Actinopolymorpha cephalotaxi: one gene and its partner. Each later gene encodes a partner of the first gene's protein in a complex. Links are inferred from orthologs where the notes say so. Each region holds a gene or a part of one and is shown on either strand. Other genes may lie near its edges. The genes, in order: rplL and rplS.

The links.
Region 2: rplL (region 1) and rplS share a complex: the UniProt entries of both Escherichia coli proteins name them as parts of the 50S ribosomal subunit. The link is inferred for Actinopolymorpha cephalotaxi from one-to-one orthologs.

The regions. Positions count from the first base shown.
Region 1 is NZ_JACBZA010000001.1:4,081,382-4,096,602, forward strand. The notes cover bases 4,631-7,553. They hold rplL (50S ribosomal protein L7/L12), read right to left. Parts: upstream 6,324-7,553; coding sequence 5,937-6,323; downstream 4,631-5,936. Other genes in these bases: FHR37_RS18010 (MlaE family ABC transporter permease), read right to left, coding at 4,631-4,665; FHR37_RS18015 (ABC transporter ATP-binding protein), read right to left, coding at 4,662-5,708; rplJ (50S ribosomal protein L10), read right to left, coding at 6,377-6,994; FHR37_RS18030 (hypothetical protein), read right to left, coding at 7,431-7,553. Outside these bases: FHR37_RS17990 (MCE family protein), read right to left, coding at 1-629; FHR37_RS17995 (MCE family protein), read right to left, coding at 640-1,725; FHR37_RS18000 (MCE family protein), read right to left, coding at 1,722-3,080; FHR37_RS18005 (MlaE family ABC transporter permease), read right to left, coding at 3,084-3,890; more of FHR37_RS18010, read right to left, coding at 3,892-4,630; more of FHR37_RS18030, read right to left, coding at 7,554-8,327; FHR37_RS18035 (hypothetical protein), read right to left, coding at 8,324-8,950; rplA (50S ribosomal protein L1), read right to left, coding at 9,171-9,881; rplK (50S ribosomal protein L11), read right to left, coding at 9,987-10,418; transcription termination/antitermination protein NusG, read right to left, coding at 10,471-11,334; preprotein translocase subunit SecE, read right to left, coding at 11,412-11,672; FHR37_RS18065 (pyridoxal phosphate-dependent aminotransferase), read left to right, coding at 12,121-13,428; FHR37_RS33175 (adenosine deaminase), read left to right, coding at 13,430-15,221. UniProt on the Escherichia coli protein: The binding site for several of the GTPase factors involved in protein synthesis (IF-2, EF-Tu, EF-G and RF3). Is thus essential for accurate translation.
Region 2 is NZ_JACBZA010000001.1:1,192,338-1,207,486, reverse strand. The notes cover bases 7,339-10,189. They hold rplS (50S ribosomal protein L19), read right to left. Parts: upstream 9,019-10,189; coding sequence 8,659-9,018; downstream 7,339-8,658. Other genes in these bases: rimM (ribosome maturation factor RimM), read right to left, coding at 10,051-10,189; trmD (tRNA (guanosine(37)-N1)-methyltransferase TrmD), read right to left, coding at 9,239-10,054; lepB (signal peptidase I), read right to left, coding at 7,706-8,635. In the rest of the region: FHR37_RS05510 (YifB family Mg chelatase-like AAA ATPase), read right to left, coding at 1-1,078; FHR37_RS05505 (YraN family protein), read right to left, coding at 1,075-1,434; FHR37_RS05500 (thiamine pyrophosphate-dependent enzyme), read left to right, coding at 1,617-3,386; araD (L-arabinonate dehydratase), read left to right, coding at 3,383-5,107; FHR37_RS05490 (ribonuclease activity regulator RraA), read right to left, coding at 5,146-5,901; FHR37_RS05485 (LURP-one-related/scramblase family protein), read right to left, coding at 5,905-6,480; FHR37_RS05480 (DUF2469 domain-containing protein), read right to left, coding at 6,477-6,809; more of rimM, read right to left, coding at 10,190-10,656; FHR37_RS05450 (RNA-binding protein), read right to left, coding at 10,801-11,055; rpsP (30S ribosomal protein S16), read right to left, coding at 11,059-11,535; FHR37_RS05440 (amidohydrolase family protein), read right to left, coding at 11,792-12,886; ffh (signal recognition particle protein), read right to left, coding at 12,883-14,505; FHR37_RS05430 ([protein-PII] uridylyltransferase), read right to left, coding at 14,669-15,149. UniProt on the Escherichia coli protein: This protein is located at the 30S-50S ribosomal subunit interface and may play a role in the structure and function of the aminoacyl-tRNA binding site.

The DNA of each region.
Region 1 (15,221 bases):
GCGAGGACCCGGGACACCTGGTTGGCGTGCGCGAGCAGCCGGTGCAGTTCCTCATCCCGCGAGGCGATGGTGCGCGACAGCCGGGACAGGCCGTCCAGTGAGCCGCGGACCTCTGCCGGCGTGCCCGCGAACGTCGTGCTCAGCGTGTCCAGCGCGGTGGCGAGCTGGGCGGTGTCGATCCGGCCGGTGGTGGTGGCGAGGTCGCCGAACGCCTCGACCACGTCGTACGGCGAGACCGTGCGCGACTGCGGGATCTCCGTCGCCGGGTCCAGCCTGCCCGGCCCCGACGGCACCAGGGAGAGGTACTTGCGGCCGAGGAGGGTACGGATCCGGATCGCCGCGCCGGTCTCGCGCCCGAGCCGCACCCGGTCGTCGGTGATCCGGAACTCCACCCGCACGTGCGACCCGGCGAGTTCGACCGCGCGGACGTGCCCGACCTTCACTCCCGCGACCCGGACCTCGTCGTCGGCCCGGAGCCCGCCGGCCTCCCCGAACCGCGCGGCGTACGTCGTACCACCGCCGATCAGCGGCAGGTCGGCGGCGTGGAACGCGACGTAGACCAGCGCGGCGAGCACGAGCAGGCCCACCGTGCCGACGGTGGTGTAGTAGCGCGGCGTCCGTGACCTCATCGCCGGCACCTCATCGCTGACACCTCGCGTCGGTGACGTGCAGGCCAGCCCGCGGAAGCGCCTGACCCGACGGCAGCACGATCCGGCCGTCGAAGTCGCACAGGTAGAAGTTGAACCACGAGCCGTACGTCGCGGTCCTCGTCAGCTGGTCGAGCTTGCCGGGCATCCGCCGCAGGGTGCGCTGCACGAGGGCGGAGTTGTCGTCCAGGGTGCCCGCCACCCGGCCGAGCTGGGTGACGTCGGTACGCAGGTCCGGTCGGGCGTCGCGCAGGAGTCCCGCGGTCTGCCGGTTGAGCGCGACGATCGAGCCCAGCGAGTCGCCGATGGCCTTGCGGTCCTCGGCCAGCCCGGACACGAACCGCTGCAGCTGCACCACCAGGTCGGACAGCTTCTGGTCGCGCTTCGCAACGGTGGCCAGCACGGTGTCGAGGTGGTCGATCAGGTCGCCGATCACCTTGTCCCGGTCGGCGAGGGTGCTGGTGAGGGACGCGGTGTGCGCGAGCAGGCTCTCCACCGTTCCGCCCTCGCCCTGCAGCACCTGGATGATCTCGTACGCCAGCTGGTTGACGTCCTGCGGCGAGAGTGCGGCGAACAGCGGCTTGAAGCCGTCGAAGAGCACGGTCAGGTCCAGTGCAGGGCGGGTCTGGGCGACCGGGATGGTGCCGCCCGCCGGCAGCGGTGCGGCGCCGCCCGCTCCCTCCGTCAACGCGACGTAGCGCTGCCCGACCAGGTTGCGGAACCGCAGGGTCGCCAGGACGCTGCGGGCGAGCACCTGGTCCGCGGCGACGGTGAACGTCAGCCGGGCCAGCGCGCCGTCGCCGCCGCGCCCGGGCAGCACGTCGATCGCGCGCACCTCGCCGACCCGGACGCCGGCGATGCGTACGTCGTCGCCCTTCTCCACGCCGGTCACGTCGGTGAACACCGCGTGGTACTCCCGGGTGGCGCCGAGCCCGACGTTGGCGATGGTGACCGCCAGCAGTGCGGTGGCCAGCGTGGTCACGGTGACGAACACGGCGAGCTTGGCCGCCGCGGCCGCCGTCGTCCGGTCGGACATCTTCGAGCGGATCCGCGCGCGGCGCGGGAACGATCGGCTCATCCGACACTCACCTGCGTCCCGCGGAGCAGCGGGCCGTACAACAGCGTGGTCACGTCGGGCACGTCCTCCGGCGGGGTACGCAGCACCGGTGCCACCAGGGCGTTCACCACCCGTTGTTCGCGCGCGGTTCCGGCGTACCCGCTGGACAGGTCGAACACCGGAGCGGCGCCGGGGCCGGTCGCGCCGGAGCTGGAACCCGGCCCCTCGACTCCCTCCCGTACGCCACTGCCCGGCGCCGGATGGGCCTGGGAGTACGGCGGGTCCGGCAGCGAACGGCAGCCCGGCCCGCGGTCGTCGTCGTAGGCCGGCCGGTCCCGCGGCCCGTACCCGCGGTGCTGGTCGACGAGCTCCAGCGTGATGTGCAGCGACGGCGCGCTGCCCGGATAGTGCTCGCCGCCGCCGAACGCGTCGTCGATGCGGGGCACCCAGTTCGCCAGGCCCTCCAGCAGGCAGGAGTACTCCGGGGAGTACGTCGCCAGCAGGTCCAGTGTGGGCCGGCTCACCTCGCCGACCCGGATCAGGCCGGCCTCGTTGTCGGCCAGGAACCGCCGGGTGGACGCGCTGGTGCCGGCGAGGTCGGTGAGGAAGTCCTCCAGCACCCGCTGCTTGACCACGACGGTGTTCCCGGTCTTGGTGGCGTTGCGCAGCAGCCGCACCAGGTCGGGGGTGGCGTCGGCGTAGACGTCCGCGACGTCGGCGAGGGCGGACACGTCGTGGGTGAGCTGCGGCAGGTGCGGGTCGAGCTTGCCGAGGTAGTCGTTCAGCCGGGTGAGGTTGCCGCCGATCCGGTCCCCGCGCCCCTCCAGCGCGGTGGCGAGCGCCGCCAGCGTCGCGTTCAGCTGGGCCGGGCGGAGGGTACGCAGCAGCGGGTAGACGTCCTCGAGTACGGCGGCGAGCTCGATCGCCACGCTCGACCGGTCCGGCCCGATCACGTCGCCGGCCGCGAGCCTGCGCGTCGCCGGCGTGGGCGGCAGGACGAGTTCGACGTACTTCTCCCCGAACAGCGTCTTCGGCACGATCCGGGCGGTCACGTTGGCGGGGATCGCGGCCAGGCTGTCCGGCGCCAGCGCGAGGTCGACCCGGGCCCGCCGGCCGTCGGAGGCGACGTGGCGTACCTCCCCCACGATCAGGCCGCGGACCTTCACGTCGGCCTGCCGGTTCAGCTCCAGCCCCACGTGGTCGGTCTCCAGGGTCACCTCGGCGGTGTCGGTGAACGCCTGGGTGAAGAACGCGTACGTCAGGCCGCCGAACCCCACCAGCAGGGCGAGGAAGACGATCCCCAGCGCCCGCGGACCGAGCCGTTCCGAGCGACGCAGCCGCCCGGCCACTCGCGCCAACCGCGTCCGACCGGCCATCGCCTACCCCGCCAGCCGTACGGACGTGCTCGCGCCCCAGATCGCCATCGACAGCGCCAGGTCGACGACGTTGATGACCACGATCGACGTACGCACCGCCCGGCCGACCGCCACGCCGACTCCCGCCGGACCGCCGGTGGCGTGGTAGCCGTGGTAGCAGTGGATCGCGATGATCACCACCGCGAAGATCAGCACCTTGCCGAACGACCAGAGCACGTCGTGCGGCGGCAGGAAGAGCCGGAAGTAGTGGTCGTAGGTCCCGGCACTCTGCCCGTAGCCCGCCGTGACGACGAGCCGGGTCGCCGCGTACGACGAGAACAACCCGACGACGTACAACGGAACGACCGCGAGCAGCCCGGCGACCATCCGGGTGCTGACGAGGAACGGCAGCGACGGGACGGCCATCACCTCCAGGGCGTCGACCTCCTCGCTGACCCGCATCGCGCCGAGCTGGGCGGTGAAGCCGCAGCCGACCGTCGCCGCCAGGGCGATGCCGGCGATCAGGGGGGCGATCTCGCGGGTGTTGAAGTACGCCGAGACGAAGCCCGCGTAGGCGGAGGTGCCCAGCTGGTCGAGTGAGGCGTACCCCTGCAGGCCGACCTCGGTGCCGGTGAAGAACGCCAGGAACGCGATCACCCCGACCGTGCCGCCGACGACGGCCAGCGCCCCGGTGCCGAAGCTCACCTCGGCCAGCAACCGCAACACCTCGCGGCGGTACCGGCGGCAGGTCGCGGGAATCCATCCGGCCGCGCGCAGGTAGAAGGCGAGCTGGTCGCCCAGGGTGTCCAGGCCGCGCAACGGGGTTCCCACCTCAGCCGCCCTTCGGTGGGACGACCTGGAAGTAGACCGCCTGCATCACGAAGTTCGCGAAGAACAACAGCATGAACGTGATCACCACGGTCTGGTTGACCGCGTCGCCGACACCCTTGGGCCCGCCGCCGGCGTTCAGGCCCTTGTACGACGCGACCACCGCGGCGACCAGACCGAACACCAGCGCCTTGACCTCACCGGCCCACAGGTCCGGCAGCTGCGCCAGGGCGGTGAACGACGCGAGGTAGGAACCCGGCGTGCCGCCCTGCAGGACGACGTTGAACACGTAGCCGCCGATCACGCCGACCACGCTCACCAGGCCGTTGAGGAAGACGGCGACGAACATCGCGGCGAGCACCCGGGGTACGACCAGCCGGTGCAGCGGGTCGATGCCGAGCACCCGCATCGCGTCGATCTCCTCCCGGATCGTGCGCGAGCCGAGGTCGGCGCAGATCGCCGACCCGCCCGCCCCGGCGATCAGCAGCGCGGTCGCGATCGGCGCAGCCTCCCGCACCACCGCGAGCACCATCGCCGCGCCCGCGAACGACTGGGCGCCGAACTGCCTGATCAGGCCGCCCACCTGCAAGGCGATGACGGCGCCGAACGGGATCGCCACCAGTGCCGTCGGCACGATCGTGACCCCGGCCAGGAACCACGCCTGGCGGACGAACTCCTGCCACTGGAACGGCCGCCGCGGCAGCCCGCGTACGACGTCCAGCCCGAACGCGAACAGCCGGCCGCTCGCCTGCAGCGGTGCCGTCAGCTGCCGGCTCATGGCCCGTCTCCCCCGGCGGCCCCGGCGGCGGCCTCAGCCGGCGCCGCCGGCTCACCATCCGACGTGGCCGGTACGGGTGGCGCCGTGACCGCCGGCGCGCCCGGGTCGCACCCCTCGAACGACCCGGGCGGCGGGGTCACGTCGTTGGCGGCACACCACTGGCCGGGCGGACGCTGACTGGGCCTCGGTGCACCGTCGGACGGCCCGAGCTGGAGCGGGATCGGCGGCAGCGCGGCCAGCTCGGCGCCGGCCGCGGCCTCGGCGGCGAGCTCGTCGGCGTCCTTCTCCTCCGACATGCCGATCGGGCCCACCCGCTGCGCGTTGAGGAACTGGCGTACGACCGGCTCCTGCGAGCACAGGCACATCTCCCGCGGACCGAACATCGCGAGGTGCCGGTGGTAGAGCAACCCGATGTTGTCGGGCACCGTGCGGGCGGTGTTGATGTCGTGGGTGACGATGAGGAACGTCGCGCCGGTCTGCTGGTTGAGGTCGACGATCAGCTGGTTGAGGTACGCCGTCCGCACCGGGTCCAGGCCCGAGTCGGGCTCGTCGAACAGGATGATCTCCGGATCCAGGACGAGCGCCCTGGCCAGCCCGGCCCGCTTGCGCATCCCGCCGGAGATCTCGCCGGGCAGCTTGCGCTCGGCGCCGAGCAACCCGACCATCTCGATCTTCGACAACACGATGGAACGGATCTCGTTCTCGGACTTGCGGGTGTGTTCGCGCAGCGGGAACGCCACGTTGTCGTAGAGGTTCATCGAGCCGAACAACGCGCCGTCCTGGAAGAGGACGCCGAACAGCCGGCGGACGCGGTACAGCTCCCGCTCCCGGCAGGTGGCGATGTCGTGGCCCTCGATGTGGATGTGGCCCCGGTCCGGTTTGAGCAGCCCGACCAGGCACTTCAGGAAGACCGACTTCCCGGTGCCGGAGGGCCCGAGCAGGACGCTGATCTCACCGGACGGAAGCGTCAGGCTGACGTCGCGCCAGACCGGCTGCCCACCGAAGGACTTGGTGAGCCCGTCCACACGGATCTCGACGCCCACCAGAACTCCTCACTGCTGGCTGGGGCGCGTACCGGCCGCCGCAGACCCCCCGGTGGCGGCGACCGATACGCACGCCCCCCTCAACGAGCCGAAGTTGGGGAGGTTACGGCCGCGCGGACGACAAAATTTCCGGTCCGGGGACGCGAAGAGGGCGGCCACCCCATTGGGGTGACCGCCCTCTTCGCGGACGTACGACCGCGGCCGCGTGGGCCGCGTGCGATGCGTCGCTTACTTCAGGGTGACCTTGGCGCCAACGGCCTCGAGGGACTCCTTGGCCTTCTCCGCGGTCTCCTTGTTGGCCTTCTCCAGGACGGGCTTCGGCGCGCCCTCGACCAGGTCCTTGGCCTCCTTCAGGCCGAGGCTGGTGAGCGTGCGCACCTCCTTGATGACCTGGATCTTCTTGTCGCCCGCAGCCTCGAGGATGACGTCGAACTCGTCCTTCTCCTCCTCGGCCTCGGCAGCGGCGCCGCCGCCCGCCGGGCCCGCCGCGACGGCGACCGGAGCGGCCGCGGTCACGCCGAAGGTGTCCTCGAACTGCTTCACGAACTCGCTGAGCTCGAGAAGCGTCATCTCCTTGAACGCGTCGAGCAGCTCGTCGTTGCTGAGCTTAGCCATGAGTGGCGTACCTTCCGTGTGTCGTGCAGTGGTGACGGTCAGACCTGGTCAGGTCAGGACTCGCTGGACTCGCCGGCGTCCGACGCGTCGGAGCTGGCTTCCGGTGCGGCCTCGGCGTCGGCCTCGGGGGCGGTGTCGGCACCTGCGGCCGAACCCTCCTCCTCGACCTTCTGACGCAGCGCCTCGGCGAGCCGGGCGGCCTGCGACAGCGGGGCCTGGAACAGCGAGGCGGCGCCCGAAAGCGACGCCAGCATCGCGCCCGCGAGCTTCGCGAGCAGGACCTCGCGGGACTCGAGGTCAGCGAGCCTGGTGATCTCGTCGACGGCGAGGGACTTGCCCTCGAGCACACCGCCCTTGATGACGAGATTGGGGTTGGCCTTGGCGAAGTCACGCAGACCCTTGGCGACCTCGACCGGGTCGCCGCTGATGAACGCGATGGCCGAGGGACCGACGAGAAGCTCGTCGGCGATCTCGACTCCCGCCTCCTTCGCCGCGATCCTGGTCAGCGTGTTCTTCACCACGGCGTAACTGGCGTTGTCACCGATGGAGCGCCGCAGTTCCTGCAGCTGCTTCACGGTGAGTCCGCGATACTCGGTAAGGACCGCGCCGGCGGAGTCACGGAACTGGTCCGTGAGCTCTGCGACGGCGGTTGCCTTGTCCGGCTTCGCCATGGATCTCCTTCCTCGGGGGGCCTGCGACCGCGGCCCGCGAAGGAACCCACACAATGCGAAAAGCCCCGTACGCATGCGTACGGGGCGAACACGAACTCGAGGGCCAGGACTCCGCTCGCGGTGGACCCGCGACCCGGAAACCTGATCTTGACTTCGTAACCACGTGACGCCTGCGCGGGCCGCCCGACGTGCGGGACCTTCAGCCACCCCGGAGGGAGGCAAACCAGCGGTCTTCGGCAGCGGCCAGAATACGGGACACCTCCCCCGGCCGCCAAATCGGCCTCACCCTCAGGCGTGTGTCGGTCCGCACCCAGGTCCGGGGATCGCTCGATTCTCCCCCGGAAGAACGCGATCTTTCCCGCTACAGGACCAGGGTCGCGATCACCGAGCCGATGCTGGGGACATCAGGCCATCGGCGATCCTGGCGCGTCTCCACCTACCGTCGGAGCACCGGGTGGGACTCGACCACCTGCACGCCCGCGTCCACGTCGAAGGTGACCGGAACGATCGGCTGTGGCGGGACGGTGTCCACGACGACCGTTCCCGTCCAGCGCACCTGCAGATGCACCTTGCCCTGGCCGGCCATCCCGAAGGTGTTCGTCACGTAGTAGCCGGGGTGGCCATATGGAAGTGTGCCGTCGAACTCTCGCCCCGCCCCCTTGACGGTGTGCTTGGCTCCGTTGCCGTCCTCGAAGGTCCAGGTGTAGTCCGGTGTGGCGGTGATCTGGCCGTGTAGTTCGAAGCTGCGTCCCTGCGATGGCGGGACCGTGATGTCGAAGGTCTGCGTTCCGGGATCGTCGACGGAGACGATCGTCGGCAGGTTGACCAAAGTCTTCGGAGCTGGATGCAGTGAGATCTTCGGCTTGGGCAGGTTGCGCTGGATCTCGTACTTGAAGTCGTAGCTGAGTTGCTCGATCGGAACCCACTCCGGGGTGGGGTAGCAGTCTGCCGTCCCGTGCCACTTCGAGCGGTCCCCGCGGTCCTTCCACTGATAGCGGACGACCGAGCGCACGTAGATCGGCTCTCGCGGATTCGGTGACAGGTCCGGGTTGCACCAGATCGCCAGCGGGTCGCAGTCACCGATCCCGGCACCCTGGCAGTCCCATGCCGGCTGGTTGATCAGGACCTCCTGCACCCAGTCGTTCGGACCGGGTGGTTGCGAAGGCGTGGGCGTGCCCTTGGGCGGTTGGTAGTAGCCCTTCCCGGACTCGCTGTACTGCCAGCCGACGTCCCCACGCGGGATGTCCGCGTGCGCGTCCGGGGCCACCAGCCCGAACGCCAGCAGGAGAAAACTGCCCAGCGCGACGCCGATGCCTCTCCTCGTTGCCCTCATTGCGACTTCCCCCCGGCTGTCAACTGCCAGTTGCCGCTGATCTTCCGCACGCCGTATGTGTACGTCACTCGCTCGGCCGGCCCCTGGTTGATCACCGAGCCGGCGGAGTTGTACTGCTTCCAGGCGGTGGAGAGGGAACGTACGCGCACCATGTAGGTCCCACCGGATTCGGAGAACACCTCGACGTGGTTCTGGGTGTAGAGACCTCCGACGAACTTCCCGCCACCGCTGTACGTGGACCTGATACTGGCGACGAGCTGCACGCAGTCCAGACATCCGCTGGTGTACATCTGGCGGAGCTTTGAGACGTTGCCGTTCTCGATCGCCTTGTTGACCGCGCCGACGTACTGCGTCACGAAGCCCTTGACCGCGGCGGCGTCCGGGCCGGTAGGCGTCGGCCCGAACGTCTCGATCCTGCCGGGCTTCGCCGGGCTGTCCGAGGGCGTCGGGGTCGGTGTGGCCGACTTCGAGGGGGTGGGCTTGGCGGTCGGGGTGTCCAACGTCGTCGGCTGCGGAGAGTCTCCACCACACGCCGTCACCGACAGTCCGAGAACGACACCCGCGGCGACCGCGACCATCCTGGTCGCCGCACGCCCGTTGGTCAGCCCACCTGTGAACCGCAAGACCGAGTACCCCCGTAGCCCGTCGCCTCGTCACCCGTCCGGGACGAGGCGTCCACATCCTAACCGCGCGTGATCAGCACCCGGAAGCACCGAACGAAGGTCTGACGCAGAAATGTCACCGGGCGTTGCCCCGGCACGGCGACGACTTCCGGCACGTCGTGCGGTGAAAGCAGAACGCCCCCGCACCGAGTGGTGCGGGGGCGTTCCGGACGGTCGAGCGTCAGGCCTGGGCCTCAGCGGTCGAGACGGTCTTGGCCGGGTCGATCGGAACACCCGGGCCCATCGTCGTCGACATCGTGACCTTGCGGATGTAGCGGCCCTTCGAGGCCGACGGCTTGAGCCGCAGCACCTCGTCGAGGGCGGCGCCGTAGTTCTCCGCCAGCTGGTCCTCGGTGAAGGACGCCTTGCCGATGATGAAGTGCAGGTTGGAGTGCCGGTCCACGCGGAACTCGATCTTTCCGCCCTTGATGTCGGTCACGGCCTTGGTGACGTCCGGGGTGACGGTGCCGGTCTTCGGGTTCGGCATCAGACCGCGGGGGCCGAGCACCCGGCCGAGCCGGCCGACCTTGCCCATCAGGTCCGGCGTGGCGACAACGGCGTCGAAGTCGAGCCAGCCGCCCTGGATCCGCTCGATCAGGTCGTCGGAGCCCACGTGGTCGGCGCCGGCGGCGATGGCGTCCTCAGCCTTCTGTCCGGTGGCGAAGACCAGGACCCGAGCGGTCTTGCCGGTGCCGTGCGGAAGGTTGACGGTGCCGCGCACCATCTGGTCGGCCTTGCGGGGGTCGACACCGAGACGCATCGCGACGTCCACGGTCTCGTCGAACTTCTTGCCGGCGTTCTGCTTGGCCAGCGCCACCGCCTCGCGGGGGTCGTGCAGGGCGGCCTGGTCGACCTTCTCGGCCGCGGCGCGGTAGGACTTGCTGCGCTTCATGATCACTCCTTGCGATCGCTGGTGGAGTCGTGGTGCGGGCCAGCGCGGGCCCTCCCACGGACACCGGACCGGAGTCCGGCTGAATAGTTCTGGCTGCCGTACGGGCTACTCGGAGACCGTGACGCCCATCGACCGCGCCGTACCCTCGACGACCTTCATGGCGGCGTCGATGTCGTTGGCGTTCAGGTCGGGCATCTTCATCTCGGCGATCTCGCGCACCTGGGAGCGCGAGATGGTGCCGACCTTCGCGGTGTGCGGGGTCGGCGAGCCCTTGTCGAGGCTGATGGCCTTCTTGATCAGCTCCACGGCCGGAGGGGTCCGGGTGACGAAGCTGAACGACCGGTCCTCGTAGATCGTGATCTCGGCGGGGATGACGTTGCCCCGCTGGGACTCGGTCGCGGCGTTGTAGGCCTTCGTGAACTCCATGATGTTGATGCCGGTCGGGCCGAGCACCGTACCCACCGGCGGGGCGGGGGTGGCGGCGCCAGCCTGCAGCTGGAGCTTGAGTACGGAGGCGATCTTCTTCTTCGGAGGCATAGGTGTTCGGGTCCTCTTGGGTGGTGAAAGCGGGCGAGGGTCGGCCGGGCCGTCAGACCTTCTGGATCTGCGTGAACGACAGCTCCACCGGAGTCTCCCGGCCGAAGATCTCGACGAGGGCCTTGACCCTCTGTGCGTCGGGGTTGAGCTCGGTGATCGTCGCGTGCAGGGTCGCGAACGGCCCATCGACCACCATGACCGAGTCGCCCACCGCGAAGTCGACGACCTCGGCCTTCTTCTTCTTGTCCGGCTCCCCCTTGGTCTCCTCGACCTCCGGAGCCAGCATCTTCTCAACCTCGTCGAGGCCGAGCGGCACCGGCTGGTGGGCGTGGCCGACGAAGCCGGTCACCGAAGGAGTGTGCCGGACGGCCGCCCACGACTCGTCGGTGAGGTCCATCCGGACCAGGACGTAGCCGGGGAGGACGGTGCGCCGCACCATCCGCCGCTGGCCGTTCTTGATCTCCGCGCGCTCCTCCTGGGGAACGACCACCTCGTAGATGTAGTCCTCCATGTTGAGGGACTGGATGCGGTTCTCGAGGTTGGTCTTGACGCGGTTCTCCATGCCCGAATAGGTGTGGATCACGAACCAGTCGCCGGGCTTGGACCGCAGGGCCGCCTGGAACTCCGCGAGTGCGTCCTCCGCGGTGGGCTCGGCGTCCTCGGTGGGCTCGGCCGCGGTGTCGCCAGAGTCGTCGGCGGTCAGGTCCTCGGTCGCCTCGCCGGCGCCGGCCTCGGCCGCGTCGCTCTCGTCGGCACCGGCCTCGGAGCTGATCTCCGGGCTCGTCTCGGGGCTGGTCTGCTCGGAGTCGGCCGAGGCCTCGTCGGCAGGCTCGCCGGCCGGGGTGTCGGCGTCGGCAGCTGCCTGCTCCGAATCCGCGCGCTGCAGGTCGCGGATCTCGTCGTCGAGGTCGGACACTCTTGGTACTCCGTCTTCTTCAGCGATTTCTTGATCGTCCGGCGGTGGTACGGGGCTCTCGGGCGGCGTACGCGCCGTCAGCCGAAGATCTTGAACATCAGCTGGCCGATGCCCAGGTCGAGCAGCGAGACGATCGCGATCACCACGAGCACGAAGACCAGCACCACCGACCAGTAGGTCGTCAGCTGGTCACGCGTGGGCCAGATGACCTTGCGAAGCTCCGCAACCACCTGGCGGTAGAACAGGCTGACGCGTGCGACGGGACTACCGCCGCTTTCGCCCTTCTTGTCCGGGCGAGCACGCTCCGGGGTCGCGGTGGATCCGCGGGTCTCCGTCACTTTCGTCCTCACCGGTCTCTGGCCCGGCCGGACACTCCGCCCGGGCTGGGCGGTCGCACTACATGAGGAACGAACGAACGTCCCCGTTAGTGCTACCACCCACGCATCGTCCGCCGGGGGCGACGCGCGCGACTTCGGCCAACCGGCCGAGGCCTGCAGGGCAGGAGGGACTCGAACCCCCAACCGCCGGTTTTGGAGACCGGTGCTCTACCAATTGAGCCACTGCCCTACGGAGATCGGAAAGCCTCCACGTGGCGCGCGCCAGCACAATGTCCTGGGCACGCTTCGGAGAGGTCCTCAGACCACCGATGGAAGAGTGTACGGGGTGGCGGCGCCGAAGGTCGAACCGACCCGGGCGGTTTGTACCACCCCCCCGATCCGGCGGAGACTCGCCGACACCCTCGCCCCGCCACCGCGCGTACGCCCGCGAGGTGCCACGATAACTGTCATGACCAGCCCCGAGACCAGCCCCGAGACGAGCCCTGAGACCAGCCCCAGGAGCGGGCAGTCCACGCCGGCCGTGGACGAGTCCCTCGCAGCACCCGCGAGCGACCGGGCCAGGATCGCCGCCCGGGTCGCGGCCATCGCCGAATCGGCCACGCTGGCGGTCGACGGAAAGGCGAAGGCACTGAAGGCGGCCGGGCGTCCCGTGATCGGGTTCGGCGCCGGCGAGCCCGACTTCCCCACCCCCGACTACATCGTCGACGCGGCCGCCCAGGCCTGCCGCGATCCGCGCAACCACCGCTACACCCCCGCCGGCGGACTGCCCGAGCTGCGCAAGGCGATCGCGGCGAAGACCGAGCGCGACTCCGGGTATGAGGTGACGCCGGCCCAGGTGCTCGTCACCAACGGCGGCAAGCAGGCGATCTACGAGGCGTTCGCACTGCTCCTGGACCCGGGCGACGAGGTGCTGCTGCCCGCGCCGTACTGGACCACCTACCCCGAGTCGATCGGCCTCGCCGGCGGCGTGGCGGTGCCGGTGCTCGCCGACGAGACCCAGGACTACCTCGTCACCGTCGAACAGCTGGAGGCCGCCCGCACCCCGCGGACCAAGGTCCTGCTGATGTGCTCGCCCTCCAACCCCAGTGGCGCGGTCTACCCCGTCGAGCGGCTGCGCGAGATCGGCGGCTGGGCCGCCGAGAACGGCCTGTGGGTGATCACCGACGAGATCTACGAACACCTCACCTATGACGGCGAGAAGTCCGCGTCCCTGCCGGTGCTGGTGCCCGAGCTCGCCGACCGCTGCATCGTGGTCAACGGCGTCGCCAAGACGTACGCCATGACCGGCTGGCGGGTCGGCTGGCTGATCGGCCCCACCGACGTGGTGAAGGCCGGCGTCAACCTGCAGTCCCACGCGACCGGCAACGTCAGCAACGTCGCGCAGCGAGCCGCACTCGCCGCGGTGTCGGGTGACCTCTCGGCGGCGGCGGAGATGCGGGACGCGTTCGACCGGCGCCGGCGCACCATCGTCGAGCTGCTCTCGGAGGTGCCCGGCTTCACCTGCCCCACGCCGAAGGGCGCGTTCTACGCCTACCCGTCGGTGAAGGGCGCGCTGGGCAAGCTGATCCGCGGCCGCCGGCCGGCCACCTCCGCCGAGCTGGCCGAGCTCATCCTGGAGGAGGTCGAGGTCGCGGTGGTTCCGGGCGAGGCGTTCGGCACGCCGGGCTACCTGCGGTTCTCGTACGCGCTCGGCGACGACGACCTGGTGGAGGGCGTCACCCGGATCCAGAAGCTGCTGTCCGAGGCGCAGAACTGAGGTGAGCGGAGCCCGCCCCGGCGTACGCCCGCTCGGCACGCTGCCGAAGGCGCATCTGCACCTGCACTTCACCGGGTCGATGCGGCACGGGACGCTGGTCGAGCTGGCCGGGCAGCACGGCCTCCACCTGCCCGACGCGTTGCGCGACGAGTGGCCGCCGCGGTTGCTGGCCACCGACGAGAAGGGCTGGTTCCGCTTCCAGCGGCTGTACGACATCGCCCGGTCGGTGCTGGTCACCGCCGACGACGTACGCCGGCTGGTGCGCGAGACCGTCGAGGACGAGGCGCGCGAGGGGTCGGGCTGGCTGGAGATCCAGGTCGACCCCTCCGGCTACGCGAACCGGTTCGGCGGCATCACCGCGTTCACCGAGCTCGTCCTGGACGCCGTACGCCAGGCCGCCGACCGGACCGGGGTGGGCGTCGGGCTGGTGATCGCCGCCAACCGCACCCGGCACCCGATGGACGCGCGGACGCTCGCCCGGCTGGCCGCGCAGTACGCCGGGCACGGCGTGGTCGGGTTCGGGCTGTCCAACGACGAGCGCCGGGGGCGGACCGAGGACTTCGCCCGGGCGTTCTCCATCGCGACCGAGGCGGGACTCGGCTCGATGCCGCACGGCGGTGAGCTGTGCGGCCCGGACAGCGTGCGCACGTGCCTGGACCTGCTCGGCGCGACCCGGGTGGGCCACGGCGTGCGCACGGTGGAGGACCCCGCGCTGCTGGACCGGGTAGCCGAGGCCGGGGTGCCGCTGGAGGTCTGCCCGGCGTCCAACGTCGCGCTGGGCGTCTACCCCGAGGCCGACGTGGTGCCGCTGCGGAAGCTGTTCGACGCGGGGGCGCGGATCGCGCTGGGCGCCGACGACCCGCTGCTGTTCGGGGTGCGGCTGGTCGGGCAGTACGAACTCGCCAGAGGGCTCGGCTTCACCGACGCCGAACTCGCCGAGCTGGCCCGGATGTCGGTGCGTGCCTCGAGGGCGCCGGCACCCGTGCGGGACCGGCTGCTGGGCGGCGTGGACCGCTGGCTGGCCGAACCGGCGGACGGGATCGCCGGCGGCGAGCGGCCGGAGGTCTCGGAACGGCCGGAGGTCTCAGAACGGCCGGAGGTCTCGGAACGGCCGGAGGTCTCGGAACGGCCGGAGGTCTCGGAACGGCCGGAACGCGAGCAGATCCGGGCGGGTGGCGGCGCTCCCCCGTCCGACGCCGGCGAGCCGCAGTGGTGGTGGATCGACCGGCTGCAGGCGCTCGGCCTCCCGGTCGACGACACCCTCGGCGCCGGCATGGACGGCGTCGTCTACGCCGTGGACGACGACACGGTGGCGAAGGTCTGGTTCCGTCACTCACCGGCCGCCCTGCACCGGCTGCGGGACTTCTACGCCGACCTGGACGCCGCCGGTCTGCCGTTCGCGACGCCGTGCATCCACGCCGTCCGGGTCGTCGACGGTACGCCGGTCACGATCGAACGCCGGCTGCACGGCCGGACGTTGTCGGAGTTCGTGACGGCGCACGGCCCGACCGAGGCGGCGCTGCGTACGTTCGTCGACGTACTCGCCGCCCTGCGGGACACCAAGGGTGGCCCGTCGGCCCGGGCGTTGCCGGTGATGGCCGAGCCGGCCGCCTTCTACCGCGACGCCGGCTCGTCCTGGCCGACCGCGCTGCGCGCGCTGGTCGACCGCAGGGCCGAGGCGTACGGGACCGTGCTGCGGTCGGCGGTGCCCGCGTTCGACACGCTGCTGGAGCGGGTCCGAGCCGGACTTCGAGCTCTGCCCGACGGCGAGACGGCGATCGTGCACGGCGACC
Region 2 (15,149 bases), 2.9 Mb from region 1 along the record:
AGGCGATCACCAGCTGGAAGCGGGCCGGGAACCTGGCCGTCCCGGCCGCACGTGCGATGACCACCTCGCCGTGCTCGAGCGGCTGGCGGAGCGCGTCGAGCACCGTGGGCCTGAACTCGGGAGCCTCGTCCAGGAACAGGATGCCCCGGTGTGCCAGCGACACCGCGCCGGGCCGGGCCATCCGGGCACCTCCACCGACGATCGCCGGCAGTGAGGCGGAGTGGTGGGGATCGCAGAACGGCGGCCGCATCACCAGTGGAGCGTGTGAGGGCAACAGTCCGGCCACGGAGTGGATGGCGGTCACCTCCAGCGCCTCCCGCTGGTCGAGGTCGGGGAGCAACGCGGGCATCCGCTCGGCCAGCATCGTCTTGCCGGCGCCGGGCGGGCCGGACATCGCGAGATGGTGTCCACCGGCGGCGGCCACCTCGACCGCTTTCCGGGCGCCGGCCTGCCCGAGCACCTCGCCGAGGTCGAGGCCGGCCAGCCGGTCCGAACGTGGCAGCACACTGTGCTCGGCGCCCGCGGGATCGTCCTCGACCGGATAGGGCGGCTCGTCGGGCAGCTCGTCCCCGCACAGCAAAGCCAGCGCCTGCCGCAGTGACCGCACACCGAAGACCTCCACCTCGGCCACCAGCCTGGCCTCGTCGACGTTGGGTTCGGGAACGACGAACCGCGTCCGGCCCGCCGTGGCCGCGGCCAGCACGGAGGGCAGGGTGCCCCGGATGGGTTTGAGGCGGCCGTCGAGCCCGAGCTCACCGAGCAGCACCACGTCGTCGAGCCGATCCTGCGGAACTGCCTGGGCAGCACCCAGCACCGCCATCGCGATGGCCAGGTCGAAATGGGCCCCGGCCTTGGGCAACGTGGCCGGCGACAGCGCCACCGTGAGCTTGCGCTGCGGCCAGCCCTGCCCGGAGTTGGCGACGGCGGCGCGCACCCGCGACCGCGCCTCGGCCAGCGCGGCGTCGGGCAGGCCCACCAAGCTGAACCCGGGCAGGCCGTTGCCGATGTGGGCCTCCACGTCGACGACGTGGCCCTCGACCCCGGACAGGGACACCGATCGGGCTCGGGCGAGCGTCATCCGTCGATCCCCCGTACGTGCTCGATCTGCGCGGGTGCGGACCCTCGGCGCAGCACACCGACCACGTCGATGCGGACCGCGCGCGGCCGAAGGTCGTGGTCGGCGAGGAATCGCGCGGCGAGCCGGCGCAGCCGCGCGGCCTTCTCCGCCGTCACCGCCTCCAGCGGGGTCCCGAACATCACGCCCGATCTGGTCTTGACCTCACACACGACCAGGGTCTGCTCGTCACGCGCGACGATGTCGATCTCGCCGATGTCGCAGCGCCAGTTGCGGACCAGGACGACGAACCCGGCGGCTTGCAGATGCCGGACCGCCAGCTCCTCGCCGTGGCGTCCGACCAGGTCTTTCACTCGCATCGGTGCTCACCTCCGCGACCACTGTGGCCGGGTGGGCGGGCTGGTTTCGGGGCGGAGAGGTGGGCTGTGGACAAGGCCGCCGGCGTACCGACTGTGGACAGAAACCGGTCGCCACCCGAGTGTCGTGGGTGACGGCTGATATGACGGGACTCCGTGCCGAAAGGCGCAGGAGGGAGGAGCCCGTGGCCCAGACCGTCGCCGGTACGGCCGTTCGGCAGCTTGTCGAGGCCGGTGTCCGGACCGCCTACACGGTTCCGGGCGAGTCCTTCCTCCCCCTGCTCGACGCCTGGGAGGCCGAGCCCGGTGTCCGCCTGGTCTCCACCCGGCACGAGGCCGGTGCGGCCTTCATGGCGGAGGCGGAGGCCAAGCTGACCGGCCGGCCGGCGCTCGCACTGGCCAGCCGCGGCCCCGGTGCGGCCAACCTCGCCATCGGCGTACACACCGCACGGCAGGACCAGACGCCGCTGATCGCGATCCTCGGCCAGGTGGAGTCCGGGGCGCGGGGCCGGGAGTCGTTCCAGGAAGTCGACCTCGCCGCGATGTACGCCCCGCTCACCGGATGGGCGCAGGAGGCACGTACCGCCGAGGAGGTGCCCTCCCTGCTGGCCGAGGCACACCGCGCGGCGACCGGACCGCGGCCCGGACCGGTGGCACTCGCGGTGCCCGCGGACTTCTGGACAGCGGCGTACGACGGCGCGGTGCCGCTCTCGACCGGACCCGACCGGCGTGACGAGGCAGCCGGCCGCACCGACGAGTCGGCCGGCCGGGCCGCCGCCCACCTCGCGGACCTGCTGGCGTCGGCGCACCGGCCGGTGGCGATCTGCGGGCCCGGCGACCGGGTGGGCCGGGAGACCCTGCGAGCCGCCTGCGAGGTCGCCGGCTTCGGGGTCTACTCGGCGTTCCGTCGGCAGGACTGCTTCGACGAGGACCACCCGCACTTCCTCGGTCACCTCGGCCTCGGCGTACCCGAGGACGTCCGCCTGGCGCTGGAGGACGCCGACCTGGTGGTGGTCCTGGGCACCCGGCTGGACGCGATCACCGCGCAGGACCACCGCTACCCACTGCCCCACCAGCACCTGGTCCTGGTCGGCACCGGCCTGCCCAGGCCGAGGCACCCGGGCCTCACCACCGTCCTGGAAGCGGACCCGCACGACGTCCTGTCCGCCCTCGTCCGCAGCGCCACCGACCGCAACGCCCTCGTCCGAAACGCCACCGACCCGGACCCGACCCCGACCGGCCCACGGGCCACGGTGTGGGAACACCACCACGCCGCCGCCGTCCGGTACGCCCGGCCGACCGGCGAGGCCACCCGGCCCGGCACCGTGCACCCCACCGACGTGGTCACCGCGCTGCGGCGGCTCGCCCCGGACGACGTGATCCTCACCAACGACGCCGGCAACTTCTCCGCGTTCCTCCACCGGCACTGGGGGTTCCGCACCTCCCACCGGCTGCTGGCACCCTGCAACGGCGCCATGGGGTACGCCGTACCAGCCGCCGTCGCGGCCAAGCTGCACCGCCCGCGGAACACCGTCGTCGCGCTGGTCGGGGACGGCGGCGTCCTGATGACCGGGCAGGAGATCGAGACCGCGGTGCGGTACGCCGCGCCGATCGTCGTCCTGGCGTTCCAGAACGGCATGTACGGCACCATCGCCATGCACCAGGCGACCTCGCACGGGCGACTCGCCGGCGTGGACATCGGCCGGCTCGACCTGGCCACCTGGGCCCGCGGCCTGGGTGCTGCGGGGTTCGTCCTCGACGACCCCGCGCGCATCGAGGCCGTGCTGACCGAGGCCCTGGGCTGCGGCCGGCCCTGCGTGGTGGACGTACGCACCGACCCCGACGTCATCGCACCGGGACGGCGGCTCTCCGGCCTGCTCGACCCCGGCACACCCTCCGCAGAGCACACCGCAGAGCACCCAGCAGAGCCCACCGCAGAAAGGGAGACACCGTGACCCGCCTTCGCCCCGAGGACCTGCGCAGCCACGCGTGGTACGGCGACCCCGGCCTGCGCGCCTTCGGCCACCGTTCCCGTACCCGCCAGATGGGCATCAGCGCCGATGAGCACCTGGGCAAGCCGGTGATCGGGGTGATCAACACCTGGAGCGAGATCAACCCCTGCCACACCCACCTGCGCCAGCGGGCCGAGGAGGTCAAGCGCGGCGTGTGGCAGGCGGGCGGCTATCCCGTCGAGATGCCCGCGATCTCGTTGTCGGAGCCGTTCCAGAAGCCGAGCACGATGCTCTACCGCAACCTGCTCGCGATGGAGACCGAGGAGCTGCTGCGGTCCTACCCCATCGACGGTGCGGTCCTGCTCGGCGGCTGCGACAAGACCACCCCGGCGTTGCTGATGGGCGCGGTCAGCATGGACGTCCCCTCGATCTTCGTCCCGGCCGGGCCGATGCTGCGGGGCAACTGGCGCGGCACGGTCCTGGGCAGCGGCAGCGACGTGTGGAAGTACTGGGCGGACAAGCGGGCCGGTGTGATCGGCGACCAGGAGTGGAGCGAGCTCGAGGACGGCATCGCGCGCTCGCCCGGCCACTGCATGACGATGGGTACGGCGTCCACCATGACCTCGGCGGCGGAGGCGCTCGGCATGACGCTGCCGGGCGCGGCGTCGATCCCGGCGGCGGACTCCGCGCACGCCCGGATGGCCGCGGCCAGTGGCCGGCTCGCGGTGGACATGGTGTGGAACGACCGGAAGCCGTCCCGGATCCTGGACCGGCGCGCCTACCTCGACGCGGTGACCACGGTGCTCGCGCTCGGCGGGTCCACCAACGCCGTCATCCACCTGATCGCGATGGCCGGCCGGAGCAAGGCCGAGTTGACGCTGGACGACTTCGACGAGCTGTCGCGCCGGGTGCCCGTGCTGGCCAACATCCGTCCGACCGGCGCCTACCTGATGGAGGACTTCTTCTACGCCGGCGGGTTGCGCGGCCTGCTCGCCCAGCTTCGGGACCTGCTGCACCTGGACCGGATCAACGTGACCGGCCGGACACAGGCCGAGGTGCTGGAAGGCGCCGAGGTGTACGACGCGGACGTGATCCGCCCGCTGGACAAGCCGGTGTGGCCCGAGGGTGGCCTGGCCGTGCTGCGCGGCAACCTCGCCCCGGCCGGCGCGGTGATCAAGCACGCGGCGGCCGACCCGCGCTTCCACCGGCACACCGGCCCCGCCGTGGTCTTCGACGGCTACCAGGACCTGCAGCGCCGGATCAACGACGAGTCCCTGCCGATCACGCCGGACACGGTGCTGGTGCTGCGCGGCGCGGGGCCGCACGGCGGGCCCGGTATGCCGGAGTACGGCATGCTGCCGATCCCCGACCGGCTGCTGAAGCAGGGTGTGCGGGACATGCTGCGGATCTCCGACGCCCGGATGAGCGGGACGAGCTACGGCGCCTGCGTTCTGCACGTCTCGCCCGAGTCGCACGTCGGCGGGCCGCTCGCGCTGGTCCGCGACGGTGACCTGGTGACCCTCGACGTGGCCGGACGCCGGCTGAGCCTGGAGGTCTCCGACACCGAGCTGGCCGAACGCCGGGCCACGTGGACGCCGCCGGCACCGGCGTACGGGCGGGGGTACGGCGCGCTGTACCTCTCCCACATCACCCAGGCCGAGGAGGGCTGCGACTTCGACTTCCTCGCCCGCGAGGGCGAGGTCGCCGCGCCGGAGGCCCACTGAGTGCCGGGCAGGTGGCCAACTGAGTGCGGGGCAGGAGCTCAGACCTGGGGCGGGTGGTCCTTCGCCCAGGCGCGGTAGCGCTCCCGGGTCTGTTCGTTCGGCGGGTAGACCCCGGGCAGCGCCGCCCCGGCCTCGATCTCCGCCTGGACGAACTCCTCCAGGTGCTCCTGCGCGACCGCGTCGCGGGCCACCTCAGCGGCCAGCTCACGCGGGACGCACACCACGCCCTCGCCGTCACCGACCAGTACGTCGCCGGGATACACCGGAACCTCCGCGCAGCCGATCGGCACCTGCAGGTCGACGGCGTGGTGCTGGACGAGGTTGGTGGTGGCCGACACGCCCGCGGAGTACGCCGGAAGACCCAGCGTGGCGAACGTCGGCGAGTCACGGACCGCGCCGTCGGTGACCACGCCGGCCGCGCCGCGGCGCAGCAGCCGGGTGCCGAGGATGCCGCCCAGGGACGCCGCCCGGCCCTGCCCCCGGCAGTCCATCACCAGCACCTGCCCGGGCCCGACCGACTCGACCGCCTTGCGCTGCGGGTGCTCGGGGTCGGCGAAGACGCCGAGGACGTCGAGGTCCTCCCGGGCCGGGATGTAGCGCAGCGTGAACGCGGTGCCGACCATTCGCGGCGCCTGCGGGTTCAGCGGCCGCAGGCCGGCGAGGAACGTGTTGCGCAGGCCGCGCGACATCAGCTGGGTGGTCAGGGTCGCGGTCGACACCTGGCGCAGCGCGGCAAGCGTCTCCGGCGCCAGTGGCTCGGTGCCGGCGGGCCGGGACTCGCGGACGTCGGTCATCGGTCAGCGGTCCTGCAGCGCGTCCAGGGCGACCGCCATCGCGCACGCCAGCCGCCGGTCGAGTGCGGGGTCGCGCACGGTCACGTCGTAGCGGTCGCGCAGCCCGAACCGGCGCTCGACCGACATCACCGGCCGGCCGTCCTCGGCGGCGAAGTCGAAGTGGTACGGCAACGGTAGGGAGTCCTGCACCCGGCGCAGGATCGCGAACAGCTGGCTGCGTTCGCGCCCGACGCACTCCCCCACACCCGGCTGGGACAGGTGCCAGGTGGAGCGGAGCAGCGACCGGCGGAAGTCCTTGCGGAACGACCCGACCGGCGAGCCGTCCGCGGCGGTCACCTCGTAGGTCGCGCCGAGGTCGACGACCGACCGGGCCTTGAAGCCGAACAGCGGCGTGTCCGTCCCGTCGCCGGCGTACAGCGTGACCTGTTCCCGGAACGCCATCCGCTTCTGCTGGGCCACGGCGACCAGGACGTCGTCGGTCCAGATCTCGTAGCGGTTGACGGTCAGCCGCAGCTGCTGGCGTACCTCGAAGTGATCGTTGGATCCGAACCTGGCCTGGAAACCGCTCGGGTCCGTCACCGGTCGCCGCCGAAGGGGCCGTCGTCCTTGGGCACGTCGAAGTCGCTCTTGGCCAGCTCCTCGACGTTGACGTCCTTGAACGTCACCACCTTGACGTTCTTCACGAACCGGGCAGGGCGGTACATGTCCCACACCCAGGCGTCGGACATGGTGACCTCGAAATAGGTCTCCCCGCCCTCGCTGCGGACCTTCAGGTCGACGTGGTTCGCGAGGTAGAACCGGCGATCGGTCTCCACGACGTACTTGAAGATCCCGACGACGTCGCGGTATTCGCGGTAGAGCTGGAGCTCCATCTCGGTTTCGTACTTCTCGAGGTCTTCGGCGCTCATCGCGCGCGCTCCCCTCCCCGAGCTCGGTTCCCCGTCGTCACGCTCACCAGGTCCTCGCAGTCGGTCGGTTGGTCGTCGGCCGGCCGGTCGCCGCCCGGAACGGAGGCCGTCCCGGCACCATTCTGGCCCATGACGCTGGACCCGCCCGGCACGGACCCGGCCGGGGCCGATCCGTCCGTTTCGTCCCCGGCTTCCCACTCGTCCGGCGAGGCCGGAACCGGTCCGCTGCGGGCGGCTCCCGCGGCGCGCCGGACGTTGATGTAACGCAGCCGGTGCTCCGGACACGGTCCGTACCGGTCGAGCGCTGCCTGGTGGTCGGCCGTGCAGTAGCCCTTGTGGGTGGCGAAGTCGTACGCCGGATAGTGCTCGGCCAGCTCGCACATCAGCCGGTCGCGGGTGACCTTCGCGATCACCGAGGCGGCGGCGATGCAGGCGATCACCCGGTCGCCCTTCCAGACCGCGAGGCCCGGGGCGCCGAGCCCGTCGACCGGGAAGCCGTCGGTGAGGACGTACGCCGGCCGGGTGTCCAGCGCGAACAGCGCCCGCCGCAGCGCCTCGATGTTGACCCGGTGCATGCCGAGCCGGTCGCACTCGGCGGGGGGTACGACCACCACGGACCAGGCGACCGCCCGCCGGACGATCTCGGCGTAGCAGCGCTCGCGGGCCGCGGCGGTCAGCAGCTTGGAGTCGGCGAGCCCGCGTATCTCACCGCGACTCCCCTCGGGGAGGATCACCGCCGCGGAGACCAGCGGGCCCGCACAGGCACCCCGCCCGGCCTCGTCGACGCCGGCCACGGGGGTGAGTCCGCCACGGACCAGGGCGCGTTCGTACGCGTAGAGGCCGGAGTCTCGCCGGACCACCACTCGGCGTACGGCTGGCATGGCCTGACCTCCCGGTCAGCGATCCGCCCGGGACCGGCGGCGGCGTCGCGCCAGCCCGCGCCGCAACCCGGCGAGCGGGAACACGACACCTGCACCGGCCAGGACGGGCACGGCATCGGTCAACGGAGAAGTCGGGGGAGAACTCAGCGAGCCGGCCGGCGCACGGGGACCACTGGCCAGGCCGGCGTCGCCGTAGGCACCCGGCCGGGTGAGCAGGTCGACCCGGTCCAGCGGCCACACGATCACGAACGCGCGGCCGACCACGTGGTCGATCGGGATGGTTCCGCCACCGGGGTCACCCAGGTGGGAACGGGAGTCGGCGGAGGCGGAGCGGTGGTCGCCCATCACCCACAGCCGGTCCGCCGGGACGCGGATGTCGAACGCCATCGCCGACGGCGGGTCGCCCGGGTGGAGGTAGCCGCCCTCGGTGATCGGCTTGCCGTTGACCGTCACGCGGTTCTGCTTGTCGCAGCAGACCACGTGGTCACCGGGCAGGCCGATCACCCGCTTGATGAAGTCCTTCTCGCCGACGGTGGAGAAGCCGAACAGCTCGCCCACCCGGTGCAGCAACTTCTGCACCGACCCGCTGGGCGGAGCGAGGTCGACCTCGCTCTCCCAGGAGTCGGCACCGTTGAACACGATCACGTCGCCGCGCTGGATCTCGCCCAGGCGGTACGACAGCTTGTTGACGAGCACCCGGTCGCCGGGGACGAGGGTGTTCTCCATCGACTCCGACGGGATGTAGAACGCCTGGACCAGGAAGGTCTTGATCAGCAGCGCGAGACCGAGGGCCAGGACCACGAGGACGGGGAGCTCGCGCCAGAAGGAGCGCTCCTTGCCGTGGTTACGCCGGGCCTCGCCCTTGTCCGACCCGTCGTTGGACCCCACAGTCGACGCCCTCCCGGTTGCCGGCTCGCGGCCGGCAGCGATCTCCCGTTCATCCACCCGTCGAGCCTAGTCCGACAGGCTCAGTGCGCGGCGGTGGACTCGCGCTTCTCCTTGATCTTCGCGGCCTTGCCGCGCAGACCACGGACGTAGTAGAGCTTCGCGCGGCGCACGTCGCCGCGGGTGGCGACCTCGATCTTGTCGATGATCGGGGTGTGCACGGGGAACGTGCGCTCCACTCCGACGCCGAAGCTCACCTTGCGGACCGTGAAGGTCGCCTTGAGCCCGGCACCGGCACGCCTGAGGCAGACGCCCTGGAAGACCTGGATCCGGCTGCGGTTACCTTCGACGACCTTGACGTGCACCTTCAGCGTGTCGCCGGCCTGGAACGCGGGAACGTCGCTGCGCAGGGAGGCGGCGTCGACGGCATCGAGCGAACTCATGTCTTCTCCTCGTGGTGCCACAGGTCACCATCGGTAGATGGTTGGTACGTGGTGATGCGATCGGGCCAGTGCCCGGGCGCTCCCCCTGAGGCAGGAACGCGTGTGGCTGGACCCGCAGGTGGGCAGCCAGCGGCCAAGTGTGGCATACCGAGCTGGGAACGCCCACAGCGACCCGGAAAGCCGAGCCGGTCCGCCCGGCTTGGGCGGGTCTCGGCCGGGATCAGCCGCCCGGCTCGTGCCCCGGCTCGTGGTCCGGCCCCTGATCCGGTTCGGCATCCTCCCGGGCCTGCTCCGCGATCACCTTCCGGTCCTGGGCGTCGAGCCCTCCCGCGGCCAGCCGGCGCAGCAGGTCGGGCCGGCGCCGCGCCGTCCGCCGCAGCGCCTCGTCCCGGCGCCAGCGGGCGATCCGTCCGTGGTGGCCGGACAGCAGGACGGGCGGGACCTCGCGGTCGCGCCAGTTCGGGGGCTTGGTGTAGACGGGGTACTCCAGGAGTCCGGCCATGGAGCCGGTGCCGTGGGACTCCTCGGTCAGCGACTCCGGGTTGCCGAGCACCCCGGGCAGCAGCCGGGCGACCGCCTCGACGATCACCAGGACGGCCACCTCGCCGCCGGCGAGAACGTAGTCGCCGAGGGACACCTCGTCGACCCGCATGCGACTGCCGGCGTACTCCACCACCCGCTGGTCGATCCCTTCGTACCGCCCGCAGCCGAACACCAGCCACGGCTCGGCGGCGAGTTCGGTGGCGAGGTCCTGGGTGAACGGCCGGCCGGCCGGCGTGGGTACGACGAACCGCGGCTGGGCACCGTCGGGCGGGGCCAGGGTGTCCAGCGCCTCACCCCACGGCTCGGGCCGCATCACCATGCCGGCGCCGCCGCCGTACGGAGTGTCGTCGACGGTGCGGTGCCGGTCGTGGGTCCAGTCGCGCAGGTCGTGGACGCGCAGGTCGAGGATGCCGCTGTCGACCGCCTTGCCCACCAGCGACAGCCTCAGCGGGGCGAGGTAGTCGGGGAAGATCGAGACGACGTCCAGCCTCACCGGGAACCCTCCGGTCCCCCGCCGGGCACGTCGGGCACGTCGGGCACGTCGGGCACGTCGGGCACGCCGTCAAGCTCGTCGCCAGGCACGTCGTCGTCCTCGACATCACCCAGGAGTCCCGGCGGCGGGTCGATCAGCACCCGCCGGTGCTCGAGGTCGACCTCCGGCACGATCGCGGCGACGAACGGCACGAGCACCTCGCCCGCGTCCGGCGTGCGGACGGCGAGCAGGTCCTGCATCGGCAGGTGCACGACCTCGGTCACCTCCCCCACGTTCTCCCCGGCGACCGTCACGGCGGCGAGCCCGACCAACTGGTGGTCGTAGAACTCGTCGGGGTCCTCGGGGCGCTCGTCGTCGGGCACCTCGGCCACCAGGTCGGTTCCGCGCAGCCGCTCGGCGCCGGTCCGGTCGTGTACGCCGTGGAAGTACGCCAGCAGCCGGCCGCTGCTCCAGCGCACCGCGTCGATCCGCAGCTCACCCTTGTCGGTGGCGAACGACGCGCCCGGCACGAACCGCTCCTCCGGCGCGTCGGTGCGCACCTGGACGGCGACCTCGCCACGGAGCCCGTGGGCACGGCCGATCCGGCCGACGAGCAACTCCATCAGACAGCCTCCGAGGGGCGGGACGAGCGGGTCACGACCGCGGCCGGGGCGCGGGCGCGAGGGGTCAGGACGTGCGAAGGGCCGGCGGCGCCGCGTTCGGCCGAACCGAACGGGACGCTGCCGGCCCCAGGCGTTGCTGTCTGGTCAGCGGCCGCGGCCGCTGCGCGCGCCGACCTCGACGAAGTCGATGCGCGGGCTGCGGCCCTTGTCGAGCGCACCGACCACCGTGCGAATGGCCTGCGCGGTGCGGCCGCGACGTCCGATCACCCGGCCGAAGTCCTCCGGGTGTACGCGGACCTCGAACGTGCGACCGCGCCGAAGCTCCCGCGTGCTCACCCGGACGTCATCGGGGTGGGCGACGATGCCGCGGACGACATGCTCCAGCGCCTCGACCAGCATGGATCAGGCCTCGCTCTCGCCCTGCGCGGCCTCGGTGCCGGCGGACTCGCCGGTGGCCTCGGCCTGGTCGGCGGGCTTGTCCTCGGCCTTGGGCTTGCGGGCCGCGGACTTCTTGCTGACGGCCTCGCCCTGCGGCTCGGAGTGAGCGTCGCGCAACGCGTCGTCGAACAGCGCACGCTTGTCGGCCTTGGGCGCCGGGACCTTCAGCGGCTCCGGGGCGGGCTCGCCCTTGAACTTCTGCCAGTCACCGGTGCGCTTCAGGATCGCGAGAACCGGCTCGGACGGCTGCGCCCCCACGGACAACCAGTGCTGTGCACGCTCGGAGTCGACCTCGATGAAGCTGGGGTCGCTCTTGGGGTGGTACTTGCCGATCTGCTCGATCGTCTTGCCGTCGCGCTTGACTCGCGAGTCGGCCACGACGATGCGGTAGTAGGGCGCACGGATCTTGCCCATGCGCTTCAGCCTGATCTTGACGGCCACGAGTGTGGAGTCTCCCTGTGTGGACGAAAGGGTGATCGGGCGGCGCCGCGTGGGGTGCGGAACCGACCTCTCGAAGGGAGCCGGCCGGCCGCGGAGGTGAGAGGGCTACGCGACTGACGGACTCGGCCGCCCATTGTGCCAGACGGGACGCCCGGCGTGGCCCGCACGGGTGCACCGAGCGGAACGACGAGTGGCCCGGACGCCGCGGATCGGGGTGAACCGGACGTTTCCCCCGCACCTTCGCCGGGCTCGGGCCCTACGCCACGACCCGGCCGCGCAGCACCACCCGGACGGGATCGGCCAGCGTGCGGAGGTCGGCCACCGGGTCGTCGGCGTAGACCACGAAGTCGGCCGGTGCGCCCTCCTCCAGCCGGGCCGGCCGGCCGAGCCACTCCCGAGCCCGCCAGGAGCCCGCCGCCAGCGCGTCGTACGCCGACATGCCGGCGTACTCGGCGAGCATCCGGATCTCGGTCGCCACCAGACCGTGCGGGAGTACGCCACCCGCGTCGGTGCCGGCGTAGATCGGGACCCCGGCCTCGTAGGCGGCCCGCAGCGTGCCGTCGACCCGGGCGTGCAGGTCGCGCATGTGCCGGGCGTACGCCGGGAACTTCGCCTCGCCCTGGGCGGCGTACTCCGGGAAGTTGTCGATCTGCCGGCGGGTCGGCACCAGCGCCACCTGCCGGCGGGCCATCTCGGCGATCAGGCCGTCGGTGAGGCCGGTGCCGTGTTCGAGGCAGTCGATCCCGGCGGCGAGCAGGTCGGGCAGCGCGTCCTCGCCGAAGACGTGCGCGGTCACCCGGGCGCCGAGCTCGTGGGCCTTCGCGATCCCGGCGGCCAGCGCGTCGCCGGGCCAGCAGGGCGCGAGGTCGCCCACGCCCCGGTCGATCCAGTCGCCGACGAGCTTGACCCAGCCGTCGCCGCGCGCGGCCTGCTCGGCCACGGTGTCCACGAGTTCGAGCGGCTCGATCTCGGTGCCGTAGTTGCGGATGTAGCGCTTGGTACGGGCGATGTGCCGTCCGGCCCGGATGATGCGGGGCAGGTCGTCGCGGTCGTCGATCCAGCGGGTGTCGGCGGCGCTGCCCGCGTCCCGGATCAGCAGCGTGCCGGCGTCGCGGTCGGCGACCGCCTGCTGCTCCTGCACCGGCGGCGGCACGGCGCCGTCGGCGTCCAGGCCGACGTGGCAGTGGGCGTCCACCAGGCCGGGTACGACGTAGCCCTCGCCGATCAGGTCGGCGTCGCGCACCGGCGTGTGGCTGATCCGCCCGTCCACGACGTACAGGTCGCGGTGTTCGCCCTCGGGCAGGACGACACCGCGTACCCGCAACGCACCCTCAGAGCGCGTGCCGCTCACTTGCCGTCTTTCGGCAACAGGTCGCGCAGCTCCTTCGGCAGCTCGAAGCCCTCCGGCACGTCGGCCGGGGAGTTGAGGTCGGGCAGCCCGTTGCCGCCGAACGCGGCCGGGACGCCACCCTGCTCCTCGCCCTGCTCACGGACGGCCACCGCGTCGGCGGCCTTCTGTGCCCGCTTGGCCGGGTTGCCGGAGCGTCCTCCGGCGCGCTGGTTGCCCTTGCCCTTCTTGCCCTTCTTGCCCTTGCGGTTGCCGCCACCGCCCATCGCGCCGCCCATGCCCGGGATGTTGGGCATCCCCGGGATGTTGGGCATGCCCTTGCCCTGGCTGAGCTGGCTCATCATCTTGCGGGCCTCGAGGAACCGCTCCACCAGCAGGTTGACGTCGGAGACCGTGGTGCCCGAACCGTTGGAGATCCGCAGCCGGCGTGAGCCGTTGATCAGCTTGGGGTCGTCCCGCTCGGCCGGCGTCATCGAGCGGATGATCGCCTCGATCCGGTCCAGCTCCCGGTCGTCGATCTGCTCGACCTGGTTACGGACGTCGCCGAGGCCGGGAAGCATGCCGAGGATCTTCGACAGGGAGCCCATCTTGCGGACGGCCTGCATCTGGGCGAGGAAGTCCTCGAGGGTGAAGCCGCGCTCGGTCTTGAGCTTGTCCGCGACCCGGGCGGCCTGCTCCTCGTCGAAGGCCTTCTCGGCGGTCTCGATGAGGGTGAGTACGTCACCCATCCCGAGGATGCGGGAGGCCATCCGGTCGGGGTGGAAGACGTCGAACTCGTCCAGCTTCTCGCCGTTGGAGGCGAACATCACCGGCCGGCCGGTCACGTGCCGGACAGAGAGTGCGGCGCCACCGCGCGCGTCGCCGTCGAGCTTGGACAGCACCACGCCGTCGAAGCCCACGCCGTCGCGGAACGCCTCGGCCGTGGTGACGGCGTCCTGGCCGATCATCGCGTCGACGACGAACAGGATCTCGTCGGGCGAGACCGCGTCCCGGATGTCGGCGGCCTGCTGCATCATCTCGGCGTCGATGCCGAGCCGGCCCGCGGTGTCGACGATCACCACGTCGTAGAGCTTGGAGCGGGCGTGCTCGATGCTGCGCCGCGCCACCTCCACCGGGTCGCCCACGCCGCTGCCGGGCTCGGGCGCGAAGACCTCGACCCCGGCGCGCTGGCCGACGACCTGCAACTGCTCGACGGCGTTGGGGCGCTGCAGGTCGGCGGCGACCAGCATCGGGGTGTGGCCCTGGCCCTTCAGCCACAGGCCGAGCTTGCCGGCGAGGGTGGTCTTACCAGCACCCTGCAGACCGGCCAGCATGATCACGGTCGGCGGGGTCTTGGCGTACCGCAGGCGACGGGTGTCGCCGCCGAGGATCTCGATGAGCTCCTCGTTGACGATCTTGATGACCTGCTCGGCCGGGTTGAGGGCCTGGTGGACCGAGGCTCCCCGCGCCCGCTCCTTGAGCTGCGCGATGAAGGCACGCACGACCGGCAGCGCGACGTCGGCCTCCAGCAGCGCGATCCGGATCTCCCGCGCGCTGGTATCGATGTCGTCGTCGGTGAGCCGGCCCTTGCCGCGGAGCCGCTTGAACGTCGCCTCGAGGCGATCCTGAAGGGTGGCGAACACGGTGGCAGTCTGGTCCTCGTTAGACGTGGTGGGGTCCTGGCCAGGGTAGCCGTCCGGGCGCCCGCGGTCGGCGGCGCCGGAGGTTTGGCGTTGATCTCACCCGGTTTCGGTAGGTCGTCCCCACTGTGTCACCGCGTCGTGCCCCTGTCATCCGGGGCCGCTGTCATCGGGGCTCTGGATCAAGCGCCGCGCGGACCGACTCGGCCACCCTCGCCGCGACGGCCTCCTCCAGCGGGCCGCCCAGGGGCCGGGTCAGGTAGAAGACGTCCACCGCGTTGTCCGCCCAGGTGCTCACGTGCGCGGACCGGACCGAGCACCCGGCAGCGGCCACCGCCGCGCAGACCTGGTGGAACAACCCCGGCCGGTCGTGGGCGCGTACCTCCAGCACCGTGGCGGCGGCCGACGCGCCGGGCTCCACCCGCACGTCGGCCGGGCGGCGTGCCGACCGCGCGGCGTGCGCGGCGTCCATCCTGGCCACCCGCGGGGCCACCCGGTCACGGCCGGACAGCGCGGCGTCCAGGCGTTCGCGCAGCACCGCGGGGTCGGGCGGCTCCCCCGCGACGGTCCAGATCGACACCCCCACGTCGCCCTCGGTGTGCCCGTCGGCGTAGACCCCGGTGTCGTCCTCGACCCGAACCTCGGTG